DNA from 4 places in the Streptomyces sp. NBC_00986 genome. Region 1 is predicted to be linked to each of the others. Evidence: riboswitches for the same ligand, from Rfam matches in the RefSeq annotation. Region 1 holds a riboswitch; each other region holds the start of a gene.

Region 1 (5,056 bases):
GCCGCGGGAGGCGTCGGCCTGGTCCTGCGGGGTGTTCACGTTGGGCTGTACGGAGGTGATGTCCGCGTAGTCCGAGGCGACGGGCCCGTTGGTGACCGGCTGGTCGCCCTGGCCGCCGGCACTCGCGCTCGCGCTCGCACTGGCGCTCTGGTTGTCGCCGTTGCCGTTGCTGCCCTGGTCCCCGTTGTCGTTCGTGGGCGCGATCAGGGTGCAGCCGGCGAGCGCGTCGAGGCCCTCCGGGCGGTCGCCGACACGCGCGATGGCTTCGTCGATCCGGCCGATGGTCGCGGCCCGCTTCTCCTTCAACGGATTCATGATCGCGTTGTCGGCGAAGGAGGCGTCCTGGCGTATGGACTCCGTCGAGTCCTTCAGTTTCTGGTAGGCCTCGGTTATCTGCTGGTCCAGAAGCGCGAGTTGGGCGTCGACCTCGGTCTTCGCCTCGTCCGGGACAGTCGTCAGCTGGGTGCCTACGTCCGGGCAGTCGATCGTCGCGCCGCTCGATGCCGCATCGGGAGACCCTTGTTGGGCAGAGTCACCGCCCCAACCGCCTTCGGACGCCGACGCGTAGACGTTCGCCGCCACCAGTCCTCCGCCGCCCAGCATCAGGGCGACTGCTGCCATCGTCGCGCGTCGTGCGCCCGTGGGGCGTCTGCGCGTGTTGCGTGCCAAGGAAGTTGCTCCTACACGTATCGGTCGGCCCGGATCGTCCCGGCATGGAAATCCCCCGTTCCAATACGGAGCCGGATGCCGGTGTGTTCAACCGTCCCAAAAATTCATAGCGACCTCATATGGATCACCCGACCCGGCGGGCTCAGGGGCCCAGGACACGTTTGGGAGAGGTAAAGGTCACAAAAACGTATCGGACATATCGCGCTTCAACCTTCACACGAGGCACACACGTTGGCTAAGTTGACGCTCAGACCGTACGACCTACTCCGGCGATCAGCGCCGGGCCGCACGGTTTGCGCCGAATCCGGTGTGTCGCTCGCGACAGCCGGAACCGGGGACCCAACCGACTTGGGGTGAATCGGCCCAACTGCCCGCCCGGGCAAGGGTCGTAGGGCAATCCTTCCGTGATCGGCCGCCCGAACCCGACAGCTAACCCGGTAGGCGCGATACGGAAGGAGCACGTCTGCCATGCCGGCAGAACGACGTACGCGCACCGGAGGCAGTGGCCCCACCGTGGACGACCGACCCAGCCGTGACGAAGTGCAGCGGCGGATCAACTCCCTTTACGACAGGGCCGAGACGGCCACCGGAAACTACAACGCCACGCGCAAGATGTCCGGGGGACCGCGCCAGCGTGTCGAACCCCGTCCCAGCGCGTCGCGTCCTTCCGACCCCGCCCAAGATGCCGTCACTCGGCAGTTGTTCGACCGCGCTCGCGCCCAACTGGGCCCGACCGTACCGGCGAAACTGCCGCCCGGCAGGACCCCCGCCCGCTCGGCGGCACCCCGGCCCGAGCGGTCCGAGCGACGCCCCGAGCCCGAAGGCGGCGGCCGCGCACTCGAGGCGCAGCCCAGCCGTGCCGTGGCCGAACTGACCGCGGGGACCGGCACACCGGAGCCCGCTACCCCTCAACTCACCGTTCCTGTCGCGGAGTTGACGGCAGGACCGATCGCCGCGCTGTCGCCCGTCACACCCCAGATGCCTCAGATCGCCGCGCCGCAGGCACCCCAGATGCCGTACATGCAGCAGATGGCCCAGATGCCGCAGGCGACCGTCCTCGACCTGCCGCCCGTGCCCGCCATCGAGGTGCCGCCAACGCCCGTCGTCGAGGCACAGCAGTTCGCCGTCGCGGCCGCCCCGGCACCGGTCTTCGACCCGCTCACCGCGGACCTCGAACTGCTCCCGTACATCGCGGCGCCGCGCACCGAGTCCGCCCCGGCCGGTGCCACCTGGCCGCCGCCCGCGGAGACCAACTGGCCCACCCCGGACACGACTTGGGCGACCGGGTCGATGCCCATGGTTCCCGAACAGCAGATGTGGTCGACCGGTCAGATGCCCGCCGTGGCCGAGCAACGCGCCTGGTCCACGGGGCAGATGCCCGTCGTGCCGCAGCAACAGGCTTGGTCGACGGGCCAGATGCCGATCGTGGCCGAGCAACAGCCGTGGGCCACCGGTCAGATGCCGATCGTGGCCGAGCAGCAGGCCTGGTCGACCGGCCAGATGCCCGTCGTCCCCGAACAACAGGCCTGGTCCACTGGTCAGATGCCCGCGGTGACCGAGCAGCGGACCTCCTACCCCACGCCGGAACCGGACTGGCGCCCGCCGCAACAGGAGTGGCAGCCGACCCCGCCCGCCGCCGAGGTCTCCTTCGCCGCGGCCCCGGCCATCGCTGCCGAGTTCACCCTGCCCACGGCTCCGACGATGGCCCCGGAGATCATTCTCCCCCCAGCCCCGACCATCAGCCCGGCGGCCGTACCCGCCGCGCTGCAGGACCCCGGCACGCTCAGCAAGACCAGCACCGCGCTCGCCTTCGCCCGCGCACAGATCGGCAGGCCGTGCCTGTGGGGCGCGGCTGGACCGGACGCGTACGACTGCTCCAGCCTCACCCAGGCCGCCTGGAAGGCCGCAGGCGTCCTCCTCCCGCGCACCGCCCAGGAACAGTCCGGCGCCGGCGCCCTCGTCCCGCTCACGGACATCCGCCCCGGCGACCTGATCTTCTTCTACGACAGCATCGACCACGTCGGCCTCTACACCGGCAACGGCCTGATGATCCACGCGCCGAGCCCGGGCACGCCGATACGCGAGGAGTCGATCTTCCACGCCGGTGCCGCCGCCATCCGGGGCGCCGTACGGCCCGCCTGATCCGATCGGGGCCGGGCATTTCCCGGCCCTGACCGCACACCCCGCGACAGTCCCGGCCAACCGCGTCGTGGACCCGTACGAGTGGTGCATCCTGGGACACGGTCGTAGCGTCGACAGAGACACGACGACCGTGCCCCGGCAGGCGGGCCCACCGCTGGTGCGGGGCGACGAGGACGAACAGGCGGCCGGGAGCGGACATGTACAAACACACCATGGTCGGAATCGTCACGCTCTGTGCCGCGGCCCTGCTCGGGCCGGCCGTCGCCACCTCGTCGGCGGCCCCGGCCACGGTCCCGGCGACCGCCCACCGACAGCTCCAGGACCCGGTACTGGTCGACTGCCTGTGGCACCCCGAGGTGCGTCCCACCGACTTCATGCTCGCCTGCGGCGACGGCAACAGCCGCCTCACGTCGCTGCGTTGGACGTCCTGGAACGGCAACTCCGCGACGGCCACGGGCGTCAACTGGGTGAACGACTGCAACCCCTATTGCGCGGTGGGCAAGTTCCACTCGTTCCCGGTCACCGTCCGGCTCGACGACGCGCAGACGTGGAAGCGGCACCCGCAGGCGCGGCAGTACACCGAGATCACCCTGACGTACCCCGGCGCGAGGCCGGACAAGTTCCAGCACACGGTGACCTACCCCCTCTGGAACTGACTCAGAGCGCCAGCTCCACCACCAGCGGCCGGTGATCCGAGATCGCCGTCCTCGGCACGCACACCTCCCCTACGGCGTCCGCGCCGAGCCCCGTCGCCATGACGTGATCGAGCTGCACGAGCGGCCGGTGCGAAGGAAAGGTCGCCTGCCGGGCAGAGCGCTGCCAGCGCCGCCTCCCCATCCCGTCGAGGGTGATCCGGGGCAGCGCGCCGAAGAGGTTGAAGTCGCCCATCAACACCCGGGGTTGGGGCAGATCGGCGATCCAGCGACGCACGGTGCGCAGTTGCCCGATGTTCCATCCCGGCACGAACGAGAGATGGACGGCCACGACGGTGAACGGGCCGTGCGGTCCTTCCAGTACGGCGGCAAGGGCGGCCCGGGGCTGATCCCGGGCCAGCACCGGAACGGCCCGCCCGGCCACCCGCAGCGGCATGCCGAAGGGCGCCGCCGGGAGCCGTAGGGCCCGCCACTCGTGGACCGGGAGCCGGGACAGCAATGCGAGCCCGTGCGAAGGGACTTCGGGCCGCTGAGCCCCCGGGCCGTAGACGCGCATCCCGGGCACGGTCGGGTCGGGGACCCAGCCCCGGCCCGGCACGGAGCGGCAGTGCAGCGCGGTCGCGTATCGCCAGTCGCGTGCGCCCATCGCGTCGGCGGCTACGGCCGCCTGATCGACACCGCCCGAGCGTTCCTGGAGACAGTCGATCTCCTGGAGTGCCACCACGTCGGCGTCCAGGGAGGCGACGGCTTCGGCGAGGGGTGCCGAGAGGTCGCCGGGGGCAACGGGGTTCGGCCGGCCGTCCGGCTGGATCTGCCGACCGTGCAGCACGTTGAACGTCGCGCATCTCACCAGTAACTCACCCATGATCAGGCCGCATTGTACGTAGTTCGCCTGTGGATCGGGCTCCCCTCCGTGAAAATGTACTTGCGTAACTCAATCAATCCGCTATAGTTGAGTAAGTCAAGCAAACTTACGCGGCCGCATCGCAGAGGCGCAGCGTACGGAGCGGATGGAGACCGCCATGGACGACGCGCCCCGGACCCCGGCCGCTCCAGGTCCGCTCGCCTCCTTCGCCCGGTTCGTGGCGCTGGGCGGCGGTGTCGGGCTCCTCTCCAGCGGCGCCGTGGCCCTGCTGGCCGAGCGGCTGCCCTGGGCCCTGGCGAACGCGCTGATCACCGTCGTCTCCACTCTCCTGTGCACGGAGCTCCACGCCCGTTTCACCTTCGGCTCGGGCCGGCACGCCGGATGGCTCCGGCACTGGCAGTCGGCGGGCTCGGCCGCGGCGGCCTACGGGGTGACCTGCGCCGCGATGTTCGCCCTGCACCTGGTGCAGTCGTCGCCGGGGATGCTGACCGAGCAGATCGTCTACCTCGGCGCGTCCGGGCTTGCGGGCCTTGCCCGGTTCCTGCTGCTGCGGCTGTACGTCTTCGCCGGCGGTCGGGACCGGACCGCGACGGTCGAGTCGCGGCAACTCCAGCGCCTTCAGGGCATGTTGACGGCTCCGGTCACCGTAGGAGCCTCGCAGCAGCGGCAGTTCTCGCTCGCCTCCCCCTGACGCCACCCAATGATCAGTTACGCTGACCGTTTCCAA
Region 2 (5,056 bases), 4.2 Mb from region 1:
CAGGGCGCCTCCCAACCGGCGCTCTACACCCTGGTCATCATGGGCTGCTTCCTCGCGATCCTGCCGCTGATCGCACTGTTCCTGGTGATCCAGCGGTTCTGGTCCCTGGACCTGCTGAGCGGATCGGTCAAGGCGTGAGCGCTCCGCTGGGGGCGCGGTGATGGGCCGATGCTCGTCCGCGGCACCGTCGTGGCTGGTCGCGCCGTTCCCCGCGCCCCTTTGGGGCGCTGCTCACCGCTGCTGACTTCGCACGACCTGCCCAGGAACCGGGCGGCCCCCCACAGCCGACGCCCCCCACCACGAACGAGGAACATGACCACCAGCTCGAACGGACGCCGTAAACCGCCCACCATCCACGACGTGGCCCGGGAGGCAGGGGTCTCCCGGGGGACCGTCTCCCGGTTCCTGAACGGTGGCCACTACGTCTCGCCCGCCGCGCGCACCGCGGTGGAGACGGCGATCAGGAAGACGGGCTACGTCGTCAACCGGCACGCCCGTTCCCTGAGCACCGGACGGTCGGACTCGGTGGCGTTCCTCCTCACCGAGCCGCAGGAGAAGTTCTTCGAGGACCCCAACTTCAATGTCCTGCTGCGGGGTTGCACCGAACACCTGGCCCGCCACGACATCCCACTCCTGCTGATGCTGGCCTCGTCGAAGGACGAACGCCGCCGCCTGACCCGGTACATCACCTCGGGCCACGTGGACGGCGTACTCCTCGTCTCCAACCACAGCGGCGACCCGGTGGCGGCCGAACTCCGGGACGCGGGCATCCCGTTGGTGGCCTGCGGCAAACCGCTCGGCGCCGCCTCCAAATACAGCTACGTCGCCGCCGCCGACCGCGACGGCGCCCAGGAGATGGTCCGCCACCTCATCGCGCGAGGCCGCCGCCGCATCGGCATGGTCACAGGCCCACTCGACGCACCGGGCGGCCCCGACCGCCTGGCCGGCTACCGAGACGTCCTCACGGAGGCAGGCCTGCCCCACGACCCGACCCTCGTAGTGGAGGGCGACTACCGCCGCACGGGAGGCGAGGAAGCGGCGAGGCGCCTCCTGTCCCAGGCCCCCGACATAGACGCGGTCTTCGTAGCCTCGGACCTCATGGCCCTCGGCGTGGTCAACACCCTTCAGCAGTCCGGCCGTTCGGTCCCGGATGACATCGCTGTCGGAGGCTTCGACGACTCGGCGGCGGCCACGTCCATCACCCCGGCCCTGACGACCATGCGACAGCCCTACGACCGCATCAGCGCCGAGATGGTCCGCATGCTGTTGGCCCAGATCGCCGGGGAGGACACGGCGGGCGTGATTCTGCCTACGGAACTGGTGGTACGGGAGTCGGCATAACGGTCGTAATTGTCAAACCAACCGGAACACGGGTCAACGCATGTGAAGGCAGCAGCCGTCCGGTTCGTGTCGAGTCGGTGGGGCGTTCCATCCGTATTCTCTGATCATGGCCGCACCCCTCGCATATGCACTGATCGCCACCGACCTGGACGGGACGCTGCTGCGCGGCGACGACACACTCTCCGACCGGTCCCGCATCGCACTCGCGAGGGTGACGGCGGCCGGCGCCCGGCACCTCGTCGTCACCGGCAGGCCGGCCCCGAGGGTGCGCCCGTTGCTCGAAGACCTCGGCTCCAGAGGGCTCGCGGTGTGCGGACAGGGCGCGCAGTTGTACGACGCCGGCGCGGACCGTCTGCTCTGGTCGGTCACCCTGGACCGGGAGTTGGCGGAGACCGCGCTCGGCAAGATCGAGGCGGAAGTGGGCCAGGTGTACGCGGCGGTGGACCAGGACGGCGTGGACGGCCTGACGCTGATCGAGCCCGGCTACCTGATGCCGCACCCCACGCTCCCCGCGGTACGGGTGGGCAAGCGGGACGACCTCTGGTGCGAACCCATCAGCAAGGTGTTGCTCCGTCACCCCGCCCTGGAGGACGACGAGTTGGCGTCCACGGCGCGCTCGGTGGTCGGTTCCCTGGCCTCGGTCACCATGTCGGGCCCCGGCACCGTCGAACTCCAGCCACTCGGCATCACCAAGGCAACGGGACTGGCTCTCGCCGCCCGCCACTTGGGCCTGACCCCGTCCGAGACCATCGCCTTCGGCGACATGCCGAACGACATCCCGATGTTCGACTGGGCAGCCCACGGCGTCGCGATGGCCAACGCCCACCCCGAACTCAAGGCGGTGGCCGACGAGGTGACGTCGTCGAACGAGGACGACGGCATCGCGCTGGTACTTGAAAGACTCTTCAGCTGAGATTCTGAATGGCCCCGAAGGGGCGCATTCAGGGGCGCGGGGCTGTGTCTATTTGCGGCTCCGCCGCGCGGGCGCGACCAGCCACGACGGCGGTGTCACTCAAAACACAACCAGTCGTGGCTGATCCAGCAGTTTCTAGTAAGCCCCGTACACGTTGTCGATGGAGCCATACACGGCCGCCGCGTAATTGCAGGCGGCGGTGATGTTAGCGACCGGGTCATACGGGTCGTACGAAGTCCCGGCAACGTGATACGCGTTGAACGTCGGGTCGATGACCTGGAGAAGCCCCTTCGACGGCGTACCGGCCGCCGCGTTGGAGTCCCAGTTGTTGATCGCGTACTGGTTCCCGGAAGACTCACGGATCACGTTCCGGTAGATCCCGTTGTACGTACCCGGAATCCCCTTCTGCGCCATGATCGCGAGCGACTCCCGGATCCACCCGTCAAGGGTGTTGGGGTACCCGGCAAGCGTGGTCGAGGCGGCGGTGGTCGACGTGGTGGCCGCGGACGCGGTGGTCGCACCGACGACAGGCAGCGCGAGGATCGCGGCACCGGTGCCGGCGATGACGACACGGCGGACGAGGCGGGCGCGGCGGGACTGAGCGGTTGCAGGCATGACGAGGTTCCTCTCCGTCGCCTGCGAGGTGAGCTGTCGGGTTCGGGCTGGGAGGTGCCCGGCCAAGTCCTTGCGGACGTGACTTAACCCCAAGCCGTTCCGGTCAGAACGACCGGCCCGGCGACTTACCTGGTTCCCCCGCTCCTGCCGTGCGAGAAGTTCGTGACTGGGATGCCGGGCGGCGGCAGGATTCGGCGTTCCGCTCGACAGGCCGGGAAACTATGCGAGAGCACATGTCCGGAACAAGTGGCGGAATCACACCTAACCCCTATTGACCTTGGTCTGAGGCGTATGGGGCACTTGATCCTTTGCGCGAGCCAAGGGTCAACTGTCAAATGCCGTAAGGGAAAACGCGGGCAGACCAGGACACAGGTCACGCACAGAAACGCGTGACCCAACTCACGGGAGGATTAAGAACGGCAAATCGGGCATTCGCCCTCAACTGGCAGTTCTCGGAATCCTTTTCTCCCAAGTGCGGTGGAAGATCGCTTCTCCACCCTCGGTGCAGATCACCTCATTTGAGGTAAGAAAGTCCGTTTCGTCGCAAGTAATCTCCGACCGTGTACGCACGCTCGTGTCCCACCCCAGCTCCGGCCGGTGCAGCCGGATCGACCACTCCGAGAGGGTGCGGGCGGACAGCGGATCCGACTCGTCGATCGTGTACGTCTCCAACGCGTCCTCGGTGAACTCCAGCCCGTCCGGATACACGCGCGTGCCGCCGTACCGGGGGTCCACCTCCAGCCGCCACTCGCCCTTCGCGACGTCCCGTACGACCAGCCTCTCGGGCCGCGGTTCGTCAAGGGTCGCCGGGTAGTTGACCCCGAGCGGCTCGGCTTCCTCGGGTTCGTCGAAACGAATACCCTCGTCCAACTCCTGCTCCCGGACCGGGAGTTCGAGCGCACTCCCCTCCGGGTCCAACGTGAACCCCGCCGCGGACTCCGGCTGCGGCCAGATCCACGGCCAGTACGCCGACGACACCGCGAGCCGGATGCGGTGCCCGGGCGGGAACGCGTGCCCGATGCCGTTCAGCTCGAAGGTCACGTCCTCGGTGGTGCCCGGCGTCCACGGCACCGCCCGGTCCCGCCCGTGCCGCGCCGACAGGTTCAGCACACCCCGGGTGACGAGGGTCGAGGCGCCGTCCGGGGCGACATCGCACAGCCGGGCGATCACCTGCCCGCGCGGCACCTCGCAGGTCAGCCGCAGCCGTACCCTCGGCCGCCCCAGCACCCACGTCTCGGCCGGTACCTCGAACTCGAAGCACGCCGACCGCGCGTCCTCGTCCCGCTGGTCCGGCGGCAGATCGGCGTCGTTCCCGAAAGGGAAGAAACGGCCCGCGTCCACACCGGTGTGCATGGGGGAGCGGACGATCACGGGCGCACCCCGGAGGCCGTACGTCGTCGTCTTCACGTGCGGCGAGGGCCACGCGGGTTCCCCGACCCAACGGCCCGGGAGGGTGTCGTAGACCGTGGCCGGTGGGTGCGAGTCGCTGACGTAGGCCCGTAGGAGCGGGTCGGCCGTGACGCCGGTGTCCTCGCCCTTCAGCCAGTGGTCCCACCAGCGGAGAGTCTCCTGGAGGAAGCCGATCGCGGGGCCCGGCGGCAGGCCGCGGTCCGGGTACTGGTGCGACCAGGGGCCGATCAGGCCGCGTACGCGGTCCGGCGGGAGGTGTTCGACCAGCCGCAACACCGTGTCGCGGTACGGGTCGTGCCAGCCGCCCACCGCGAGGACGGCCGCGCCGATCGCGCCGTAGTCCTCGCAGACGCTGCCGTGCTTCCAGTAGTCGTCGCGGAGCTGGTGGGCGAGCCAGGTGTGGATGAACGGGTCGATCTGTTCGAGGCGCTTGAGCCACATGTCGCGCCAGATCAGGCCCGCGTACTCGGGGTCCGGCGGGCGGGCGACGAAGGCGAGCATGGTGGCCGCCCAGGCGTGCAGGTCGACGGCGAGGGCCGAACCGCCCATGTAGTGCACGTCGTTGTCGTAGCGGTCGTCCGTCGAGCAGACCGTGACGATCGCCTTCAACGGCTCCGGCGCGAGGGCCACGATCTGGAGGGAGTTGAAGCCGCCCCAGGAGATGCCGAACATGCCGACCTTGCCGGTGCACCAGGGCTGCGCGGCAAGCCAGTTGACGACCTCCACGCCGTCGGCGAGTTCCTGGGCGTCGTACTCGTCGCCGGGGGCACCCTCACT
Region 3 (5,056 bases), 2.5 Mb from region 1:
GCGCGCGCGTTCTTCCGCACCTACTACGCGCCCAACAACGCGGTCCTGTCCGTGGTCGGCGACATCGACCCCGAGCAGACGCTCGCCTGGATCGAGAAGTACTTCGGGTCCATCGCGTCGCACGACGGCAAGCCGGCACCTCGTGACGGCGCGCTGCCCGACACGATGGGCGGGGAGCTGCGCGAGGTCGTCGTCGAGGAGGTCCCGGCCCGCGCCCTGATGTGCGCCTACCGGCTCCCGGAGGACGGCACGCGCGCGTCCGACGCGGCCGACCTCGCCCTCACCATCCTCGGCGGCGGCGAGTCCTCACTCCTCTACAACCGCCTTGTACGGCGCGACCGTACGGCGGTCGCGGCCGGCTTCGGCCTGCTGCGGCTCGCCGGAGCGCCCTCCCTGGGGTGGCTGGACGTCAAGACATCCGGTGACGTCGAGGTGCCGGTCATCGAGGCCGCCATCGACGAGGAGCTCGCCCGGTTCGCCGAGGAGGGCCCCACGGCCGAGGAAATGGAGCGCGCCCAGGCCCAGTTGGAGCGCGAGTGGCTCGACCGGCTGGGCACGGTCGCGGGCCGCGCCGACGAACTGTGCCGTTACGCCGTCCTGTTCGGCGACCCGCAGCTCGCCCTGACCGCCGTACAGCGCGTCCTGGACGTGACGGCGGAGGAGGTGCAGGAGGTCGCCAAGGCCCGCCTGCGCCCCGACAACCGCGCGGTGCTCGTCTACGAGCCCGTCGCGGACGAGGATGACGAAGCAGAGGCCGGCGACGAGAACGAGGAGGCGGCCAAGTGACCGAGCTCGCCACGATGGAATTCCACCCGCAGCCCCAGGCCGGCGAGGCCAGGCCGTGGGCCTTCCCGGCGCCGGAGCGCGGGACGCTCGGCAACGGCCTGACCGTGCTGCGCTGCCACCGCCCCGGCCAGCAGGTCGTCGCCGTCGAGGTGCTCCTGGACGCGCCCCTGGACGCCGAACCGGCCGGCCTGGACGGTGTCGCCACGATCACCGCGCGGGCCTTCTCCGAGGGCACCGACAAGCACTCCGCCGAGGAGTTCGCCGCCGAGCTGGAGCGCTCCGGCGCCACCCTCGACGCGCACGCCGACCACCCCGGGCTGCGCCTGAGCCTGGAGGTCCCGGCCTCGCGCCTGGCCAAGGGCCTCGGTCTGCTGTCGGACGCGCTCAGGGCACCCGCGTTCGCGGACAGCGAGGTCGAGCGGCTGGTCCGCAACCGCCTCGACGAGATCCCGCACGAGACGGCCAACCCGTCCCGCCGCGCAGCCAAGGAGCTCTCCAAGGAGCTGTTCCCGGCGACCTCGCGCATGTCGCGCCCGCGCCAGGGCACCGAGGAGACCGTCCAGAAGATCGACTCCGGGGCCGTACGCGCCTTCTACGACCGGCACGTCCGTCCCGCGACGGCCACCGTCGTGGTCGTCGGCGACCTCACCGGCATCGACCTGGACGCGCTCCTGGCCGAGACCCTGGGTTCGTGGACGGGTTCCACCGCGCAGCCGCGTCCCGTGCCGCCGGTGACCGCCGACGACACCGGGCGCGTCGTGATCGTGCACCGGCCCGGCGCCGTCCAGACGCAGCTGCTCATCGGCCGCGTCGGATCCGACCGGCACGACCGCGTGTGGCCCGCGCAGGTGCTCGGCACGTACTGCCTCGGCGGCACCCTCACCTCCCGCCTGGACCGTGTCCTGCGCGAGGAGAAGGGCTACACCTACGGTGTGCGGGCGTTCGGCCAGGTGCTGCGTTCGGCACCCGACGGCACGGGCGCCTCGATGCTCGCCATCAGCGGCTCCGTGGACACCCCGAACACCGGTCCCGCGCTGGACGACCTGTGGACGGTGCTCCGCAAGCTCGCCGAGGGCGGACTCACCGACGCCGAGCGGGACATCGCCGTACAGAACCTCGTCGGGGTGGCGCCGCTCAAGTACGAGACCGCCGCGGCCGTCGCGAGCACGCTGGCCGACCAGGTCGAGCAGCACCTGCCCGACGACTACCAGGCGACGCTGTACCAGCAGCTCGCCGCGACCGGCACCGTGGAGGCCACCGCGGCGGTCGTGAACGCCTTCCCGGTGGACCGTCTGGTGACGATCCTGGTCGGCGACGCGGAGCAGATCAAGGAGCCCGTCGAGGCGCTCGGCATCGGCGAAGTGACCGTCGTCGCGGCCGAGTAGACGACCCGTAGCGAGCCGACGAGCGGCACGCGCGCGTGGGGGCCCTGGTGACTGAAGCGTCACCAGGGCCCCCTAATGTCCGAATTGGGGGAGAGGTTGCCCGTCTGCCCTGTGGCATGTGCAACAAAACCCGTGATCCGTTTGGGGATTGAAAGTCGTCCCCCTTAGCGTCGGTCCGGCTGTCCGTCAGGCACCGCGCCGCACTCGCGGCACCGGACAGTCATCGCCGAGTCCCCGTACGGCGCGAGCCAGGGGAGCCGGGGACCCACGTCCCTGGGGTGAATCGGACGCCCGTCGAGGGGGTCCGTAGGAGACCTTCCTGCTCCGAACCCGTCAGCTAACCCGGTAGGCGAGAAGGAAGGAAAGGACCAGCCACTCCATGGCGTTCACCCGCGCCACCGGGAAGCACCGTCGCCCGAGCCGGACCCACCGCACCACCGTTCGTGTCGCGAGTGTCGCGGCCCTCACCACCACCGGCGTCGTAGGCACCCTGGCCGCCGCCCCGGCGTTCGCCGCGGAGCCCGCCCCTGAACAGACCGGCCTCACCCCCGTCATCGCCATGGGCGACGCCGTCGCCGAGAAGATCGACGCCCAGGCCGCCGCCCAGCAGCAGGCCGCGGACGAAACGCTGGCCAAGGAGGTCGCCCGCGCCAAGGCCGCCGCACTGGCCAAGGCGGAGCGCGAGGCCGAGGTGCGCGCCGCCCGCGCCGCCGAGCGCAAGAGGCTCAACACCTTCGTCGCGCCGGTCACCGGCTCGTACGTCTCCACCGGCTACAAGACCGGCGGTTCCCTCTGGTCCTCCGGTGCCCACACCGGCATCGACTTCCACGCCTCGACCGGCACCTCCGTGCACGCGGTCGGCTCCGGCACCGTCGTCGAGGCCGGCTGGGGCGGCTCGTACGGCAATCAAGTGGTGATCAAGATGGCCGACGGCATGTACACCATGTACGGGCACCTGTCGTCCATCGGTGTCTCCGTCGGCCAGACGGTCACTCCTGGCGAGCAGATCGGCCTCTCCGGGGCGACCGGCAACGTCACCGGACCGCACCTCCACTTCGAGGCCCGCACGACCGCCGAGTACGGCTCGGACGTCGACCCTGTCGCGTACCTCCGCAAGCACGGTGTGAACGTCTGACGACGTAGCGCCGCACTTCCCGAAGCCCTGGCCCGCCCGGCCGGGGCTTTCGGCGTTTCCGGAGCCCTCCTGTCCAAAAAATATCCATGGATTCCGGCCCGCCATCGGAAATTCCCGCTCATTGCAATAGAGTCACGGAACACACGTCAATCGTCGACGTTTCACGGGGATTAAGGCGGAGGTCGGACATGCGTATTCCGGCGCACTCGGTATGCACGGCGATCCGGGACGACATCGTCGCCGGTGTCTACGAGCGCGGCAGCCGGCTCACGGAGGAACTCCTCGCGCGCCGGTACGGGGTCTCGCGCGTCCCCGTCCGGGAGGCTCTGCGCACGCTGGAGGCCGAGGGGTTCGTGGTGACCCGGCGGCACGCGGGCGCGTGCGTCGCGGAACCGACCGAGCAGGAGGCCGCCGACCTGCTGGAGATGCGGATGCTGCTGGAGCCGCTCGGCGCCTCGCGGGCCGCCCAGCGCCGCACCGAGGCCCACCTCAAGGTGCTGCGCGGCCTCGTCAGACTGGGCCAGGAGCGCGCCAGGCGCGGCAACAGCGAGGATCTGCGCTCCCTGGGCAGCTGGTTCCACGAGACGCTGGCGCAGGCCTCCGGGAGCCCCGCGCTGACCTCGATGCTGACTCAGCTGCGGCACAAGATCGCCTGGATGTACGCGGTGGACGCACCGGCCAACCCCGTCGAGTCCTGGGCCGAACACGGGGCCATCGTGGACGCCGTGGCCCGCGGGGACAGCGAGCGCGCCCGGGCGATCACCGCCCTGCACACCGAGCGCGCGGGCACCGCGCACCGGCTGCGCTTTCCCGGCGGGGCGAACGGCGCGAACGGCACGGACCGTGTGAGGACTTCGCAACCTCCCGTAAACATGTCGGGTCTGCGGCATTAACACGGGCGCCGTATACAAAGAGAAGCTAATTCGCGGGGGATTATTTATGCTGCCCGCAAGTGGAATTGCGAAGGGCTCGCCCGGTAATTCGGACGAGCCCTTCGAGGTTGTGGTGCATCGGTTTTTGGGCGAAAAGCACCGCAACCCTCAATTGGGTGGTGCTCAGACAGTCTCGGGGAGTTCCTCAAGACCTTCCGCGACCAGCTTCGCCAGCCGGTCGAGGGCCGCGTCCGCGCCCTCGGCGTCCGACGCGAGGACGATCTCCTCGCCGCCCTGGGCGCCCAGGCCCAGGACCGCGAGCATGGAGGCCGCGTTGACGGGGTTGCCGTCGGCCTTGGCGATCGTCACGGGGATACCCGCGGCCGTGGTGGCCCGGACGAAGATGGAGGCGGGGCGGGCGTGAAGGCCCTCCGCCCAGCCGACGTTGACGCGGCGCTCAGCCATGTGATGCTGCCCTTCAGAGTCTCAGGGTTGTCTAGACCAGTTTCCCACACGTGAAGCGAGCCCGGACCGGTCCTGCGAACCGTCCGGAACGAGTGGTCGGACCGCGGCCTCGGCCCGACTTCCCGTGCTCTGTTGTTGCCCACAGACTGCCTCGCGCCGTTGTCGGACGCGAGCCGTACGCTGGGCCCCATGCAGACCTCGTCGGACCGGCACGAGTACCCCGCCCACTGGGAAGCCGACGTGGTGCTGCGCGACGGGGGTACCGCGCGCATCAGGCCCATCACCGTCGACGACGCCGATCGCCTGGTCAGCTTCTACGAGCAGGTCTCCGACGAGTCGAAGTACTACCGCTTCTTCGCGCCGTATCCGCGCCTGTCCGCCAAGGATGTCCACCGCTTCACGCACCACGACTT
Region 4 (5,056 bases), 1.2 Mb from region 1:
TGGAGATCGCCGAGAACGGCCGTACGTGGGTGCTGTCGGGCCCCGCGAGCAGTTACGCCGTCCATCTCACCGAGGACGACGAGCTGCTCCACCTGCACTGGGGCCCCGCGATCGCACTCGCCGACGCCGAGGAGCTCGCCGCCCGCCCGCTGCCCGTCGGCTCCTCCTTCGAGTCCCCGCTCGACGGCCGCGAGGAGTACCCCGTCGAGGGCGGCCCCCGCTTCGCCCGCCCCGCCCTGTCCGTGCGCACCCCCGAGCGCCGCGGCACGGAGTGGACCTTCGAGCGCTACGACACCGAGGGCGACGAACTGCGGCTGCGCTTCCGGGACACCGGCCTCGCGATCACGCTGCACTACCGGACGCGCGGCGACGTCGTAGAGCGCTGGACGAGCCTCGACAACGACGGGGACGAGGCACTGGAGCTGTTGCGGGCCGACTCCGCCGTGTGGACGCTGCCCGAGCGGGAGGGGTGGCGGCTGTCGCAGTTGCACGGGCGGTGGGCCGCCGAGTCGCGGCTGGTGCGTTCCGACCTCACCTACGGTGAGAAGGTCATCGGCAGCCGTCGCGGCCACACCGGGCACCAGCACCTGCCCTGGGTCGCCCTCGACACCGACGCGACCGAGGAGCGTGGCGAGGTCTACGGCTGTGCCCTCGGCTGGTCGGGGTCCTGGCGGATCGCCGTGGCCCAACTCCCGGACGCGCGCGTGCAGATCACCGGTGGCGCCGGGTACGACGACTCCGGGCTGCTGCTCCTGGCGCCGGGGGAGTCCTTCACGACCCCCGTCTTCGCCGGCCTGTGGAGCGACGCCGGCTTCGGGGGCGCCAGCCGCACCTGGCACACGTACCAGCGGACGTACGTCATCCCGGACGCGGACCAGGACCGGCCGGTGCTCTACAACTCCTGGGAGGCCACCCAGTTCGACATCTCCGAGGATCAGCAGGAGGTGCTCGCGCAGCGCGCGGCGGCGCTCGGGGTCGAGCTCTTCGTGGTCGACGACGGCTGGTTCGGGAAGCGCACCAGCGACCGTGCCGGGCTCGGTGACTGGACCCCCAACCCGGACCGCTTCCCGGCAGGGCTCAAGCCCCTCGCCGACCGCGTCCACGCGCTGGGCATGCAGTTCGGCATCTGGGTCGAGCCCGAGATGGTCAACGCGGACAGCGACCTGTACCGCGCCCACCCCGACTGGGTGCAGTACCAAGAGGGGCGAAAGCGGACGGAGTTCCGCAATCAGCTCGTACTGAACCTCGCCCGCGAGGACGTCCAGGAATACCTCTGGGAGCAACTCGACGGGCTGCTCTCCAGTGCCCCGATCGACTACGTGAAGTGGGACTTCAACCGCTGCTTCACGGACGCCGGGTGGCCCGGTGACGCCTATCCGCAGCGCCTCTGGGTCGACCACGTGCGCGCGCTGTACGCCCTGTTCGACCGGTTGCGGGCGGCCCACCCGGAGGTGGCCTTCGAGTCCTGCTCGGGCGGCGGTGGCCGGATCGACCTCGGCATCATGAGCCGCACGGACCAGGTGTGGACCTCGGACAACACCGACCCGCTCGACAGGCTCGCCATCCAGCACGGCTTCAGCCAGATCCACCCCGCGCGCGTGATGGCCGCCTGGGTCACCGACAGCCCGAACACCCAGCTCAACGGACGCGTCAGCAGCCTGCGTTTCCGGTTCGTGAGCGCCATGGCCGGAGTGCTCGGCGTGGGCGGGGATCTCTCGGAGTGGACCGAGGAGGAACTCGCCGAGGCCCGCCGGTGGGTGGACCTCTACAAGGAGATCCGCCCGCTCGTGCAGCACGGCGACCTCCACCGCCTGCGCCCGCCGAGCGGCGGACTCAGTGCCGTGCAGTACGTCCGCGGCGACGAGACCGTCGTCCTCGCCCTGCTCCAGGCGCAGCACTACGGCGAGCCGCTGCCGGCGCTCCGGCTGCGCGGGCTCGACCCGGCAGCGTCGTACGAATGCCTCGAAACGGGCGAAGTCCACCGGGGTGCCGTCCTGTTGCACCACGGACTGCGCACCGGCCTGCGTGGTGACCTCGATGCGACGGTTATCCGGCTGCGTCGCATCTGATCCATCTGTCCCAATTGCAGCCTTCGTGCCAACTCGCTCTGGAATAAAGGAACCTGAGAGTTGTGTACGTGAGCAGCGTCATATTCGTGACCGTGCGTCGTTCGTCATGTTCACGTAATTGACGTGCTTTTGCAGGGGAATTGAGGGGTCGAGTCCGGTGGGAATTCACGGAGGGTGACTGTGAATTCCCACAGGGAAACGCAAGGAACGCAAATCCGTGGAACCTCCTGCTTGTCCCTTTGCGTCTTCCTCGCTTACGTTCGCCACCAATCCGGACGGACGCCCAATCCTGCCGCCGACCGGACTCCGCACACACCCACCCGTATGCGGCAGGAGCGGGGGACCCACAGGTAAGACGCCTGTTCCGGTCTCCGGAACGGGCTTGGGGTTTAGCCGCGACCAGCGCGCGGCCGGGCATCTCCAGCCCGCACCCGACAGCTCACCTCGCAGGCGCCGGAGAGGAATTCGTCATGCCCGCGAAGGGTAAGCACCGCCGCCCGAAGTCCCAGCGACTCACCCGCTCGATGGCCGTAGCCGGAACCGGCGGCGCAGCGCTCGCCCTTCCGCTCATGGGAGCCACCGGCGCCCATGCCGCGACCACGACTTCCGCTCCGGAAAAGGCAGTTCAGTCCGTTCCGGTGGCCGGGAAGACGGTTTCTGAGAAGTCGGCCGCGAAGACCGTCTCGAAGGCCTCGGGCGTCAAGACGTATGCGGTGCGGTCGGGCGACTGGCTCGCGAAGATCGCCGAGGAGCAGGACGTCACCGGCGGCTGGAAGAAGCTCTACCAGGACAACCGCGAGGCCATCGGCAGTGACCCGTCGCTGATCCACCCGGGCCTGAAGCTCTCCCTCGGCGAGAAGGCCTCGACGGGCGGGACGAGCGGGACGGGCGCGAGCAAGTCGTCCAACTCGTCCACGTCGTCCGGCTCTTCGTCTTCTTCCTCGTCCTCGTCGTCTTCGTCCTCGAAGAGCACGTCGGCCTCGCAGAGCGACGACAGCACCAGCAGCTCCTCCGGTTACACCCTCCCCGTGACCGGCGGCACCATCGGCACCGGCTACCGCGTCGCGGGCAGCATGTGGTCCAGCGGCTACCACACCGGCGTCGACTTCGTCGTCCCGACCGGCACCACTGTCAAGGCGGTCGCCGCGGGCACGGTCGTCTCGGCGGCCTACGACGGCGCCTACGGCAACGAGGTCGTCATCCGGCACGCGGACGGCGAGTACTCGCAGTACGCCCACATGTCGCAGCTGTCCGTCTCGGCCGGCCAGACCGTGACCGAGGGCCAGCAGATAGGCCTCTCCGGCGCGACCGGCAACGTGACCGGCCCGCACCTGCACTTCGAGATCCGGACCACGCCGTACTACGGCTCGGACGTCGACCCGGTCGCCTACCTCCGCTCGCACGGCGTCACCGTCGGCTGACGCCGGGCCCCGACGCCTGCCCCACGCAACCGAAGGCCGGACCCGAGAATCTCGGGTCCGGCCTTCGGGCATAGCAGTTGAGGGGTCAACACCCCTGATCAGAGGCTTATTCCGACTTTGGACAACCCTTTACAAGTGGCTTATCTCACCGCCCGTCAACCCCTAAATACGATCGCGTAGGTCACATGCGAGGGTGAATTATGGTTGCCGTGGCTAACGATTCGAAGAGTGACAACAGATCAGTGATCGGGTCGTACGTGGCGGTGGGGGACAGCTTCACCGAGGGCGTCGGCGACCCAGGGCCCGACGGGGCGATGGTCGGCTGGGCCGACCGGTTCGCGGTACTGCTCGCGGATCGGCGGCCCGAGGGCGACTTCGAGTACACCAACCTGGCCGTGCGCGGGAAGCTGCTCGACCAGATCGTGGCCGACCAGCTCACCCGGGCCAAGGAGATCGGGCCCGACCTGGTCTCCCTGGCCGCGGGCGGCAACGACATCATCCGTCCGGGCACCGACCCCGACGAGGTCGCCGAGCGCTTCGAACGCGCGGTCGCCGACCTCACCGCCGCCGTCGGCACCGTCATGGTGACGACCGGCTTCGACACCCGCGGCGTGCCCGTGCTCAAGCATCTGCGCGGCAAGATCGCCACCTACAACGGACATGTGCGGGCCATCGCCGACCGCTACGGCTGCCCGGTGCTCGACCTGTGGTCCCTGAAGACGGTCCAGGACCGGCGGGCCTGGGACGGCGACCGGCTCCACCTCTCTCCCGAGGGGCACACGCGCGTGGCGCTCCGCGCCGGCCAGGTCCTCGGCGTCGAGGTCCCGGCCGACCCGGACCAGCCCTGGCCCCCGCTGCCGCCGCGCGGCACGCTCGACGTCCGGCGCGACGACGTGCACTGGGCGCGCGAGTACCTGGTGCCGTGGATCGGGCGCAGGCTCCGGGGCGAGTCCTCCGGGGACCATGTCGAGGCCAAGGGCGCGCTGTCACCGGACGACATCAAGATGCGGATCGAGCGGGTGGCCTGACGGGGGGCAGAGCAACGGGGTGCCGGGTGCGGAGGTGACCCCTCGGAGAGGCGGCTTTTGAGGGAACGACTCAGGGAGCGGTCAACGCCGCCCGCTCCAGGCCGAGTTCCCGTGCCAGCGCCTCGTCGACCCACTCCAGGGCCCGTGCCCGCGACACCGCTCCCGCGTACGCCGTCATCTGTACGGCGAGGCCGTCCAGGAGTGCCGTGAGGCGCAGGGCGGTGGTGGCCGGGTCCGGGCAGTGGAACTCGCCCGCGGTCACTCCCTCGGCGACGACCTCCGCCAGTGCCTGTTTCCACTGCCGGTCGAGATCGCGGGTGACGTCCAGGAGGGCGGGTTCGCGCAGGGCCGCCGCCCAGCCCTCGATCCACAGCCGCCAGCCCTTGGCCTGCCCGGTCGGCGCGTACCAGCGCACCGCGGCCCGCAGCCGGCGCAGCGCGGTCGTACGGCGGCCGAGCAGCTTGCGCAGATGCGCCAGGTCGTCCTCGGCGGCGAAGGTGAACGCGGCGGCGACCAGCTTCTCCTTGGTCGCGAAGTG

The links. Region 1 has a riboswitch for cyclic di-AMP ahead of OG504_RS04575 (NlpC/P60 family protein). Riboswitches for the same ligand answer to the same signal wherever they lie in the genome.
Region 2: another riboswitch for cyclic di-AMP. It lies ahead of OG504_RS23245 (transglycosylase SLT domain-containing protein); the one in region 1 lies ahead of OG504_RS04575 (NlpC/P60 family protein).
Region 3: another riboswitch for cyclic di-AMP. It lies ahead of OG504_RS15360 (M23 family metallopeptidase); the one in region 1 lies ahead of OG504_RS04575 (NlpC/P60 family protein).
Region 4: another riboswitch for cyclic di-AMP. It lies ahead of OG504_RS09775 (peptidoglycan DD-metalloendopeptidase family protein); the one in region 1 lies ahead of OG504_RS04575 (NlpC/P60 family protein).

What each region holds. Positions count from the first base shown of each region.
Region 1 is NZ_CP108733.1:1,038,571-1,043,626, forward strand. It holds gene OG504_RS04570 (DUF1996 domain-containing protein) at 1-621, opposite strand, end outside; cyclic di-AMP (ydaO/yuaA leader) riboswitch at 956-1,129, shown strand; gene OG504_RS04575 (NlpC/P60 family protein) at 1,138-2,811, shown strand; gene OG504_RS04580 (hypothetical protein) at 3,009-3,467, shown strand; gene OG504_RS04585 (endonuclease/exonuclease/phosphatase family protein) at 3,469-4,329, opposite strand; gene OG504_RS04590 (GtrA family protein) at 4,487-5,020, shown strand.
Region 2 is NZ_CP108733.1:5,283,313-5,288,368, reverse strand. It holds gene OG504_RS23260 (carbohydrate ABC transporter permease) at 1-138, shown strand, start outside; gene OG504_RS23255 (LacI family DNA-binding transcriptional regulator) at 313-1,341, shown strand; gene OG504_RS23250 (HAD family hydrolase) at 1,448-2,254, shown strand; gene OG504_RS23245 (transglycosylase SLT domain-containing protein) at 2,390-2,869, opposite strand; cyclic di-AMP (ydaO/yuaA leader) riboswitch at 2,875-3,076, opposite strand; gene OG504_RS23240 (CocE/NonD family hydrolase) at 3,308-5,056, opposite strand, start outside.
Region 3 is NZ_CP108733.1:3,578,775-3,583,830, reverse strand. It holds gene OG504_RS15370 (M16 family metallopeptidase) at 1-786, shown strand, start outside; gene OG504_RS15365 (M16 family metallopeptidase) at 783-2,171, shown strand; cyclic di-AMP (ydaO/yuaA leader) riboswitch at 2,386-2,538, shown strand; gene OG504_RS15360 (M23 family metallopeptidase) at 2,551-3,306, shown strand; gene OG504_RS15355 (GntR family transcriptional regulator) at 3,495-4,199, shown strand; gene OG504_RS15350 (HPr family phosphocarrier protein) at 4,362-4,643, opposite strand; gene OG504_RS15345 (GNAT family N-acetyltransferase) at 4,833-5,056, shown strand, end outside.
Region 4 is NZ_CP108733.1:2,232,565-2,237,620, reverse strand. It holds gene OG504_RS09780 (alpha-galactosidase) at 1-2,069, shown strand, start outside; cyclic di-AMP (ydaO/yuaA leader) riboswitch at 2,373-2,535, shown strand; gene OG504_RS09775 (peptidoglycan DD-metalloendopeptidase family protein) at 2,540-3,490, shown strand; gene OG504_RS09770 (SGNH/GDSL hydrolase family protein) at 3,733-4,518, shown strand; gene OG504_RS09765 (TetR/AcrR family transcriptional regulator) at 4,589-5,056, opposite strand, start outside.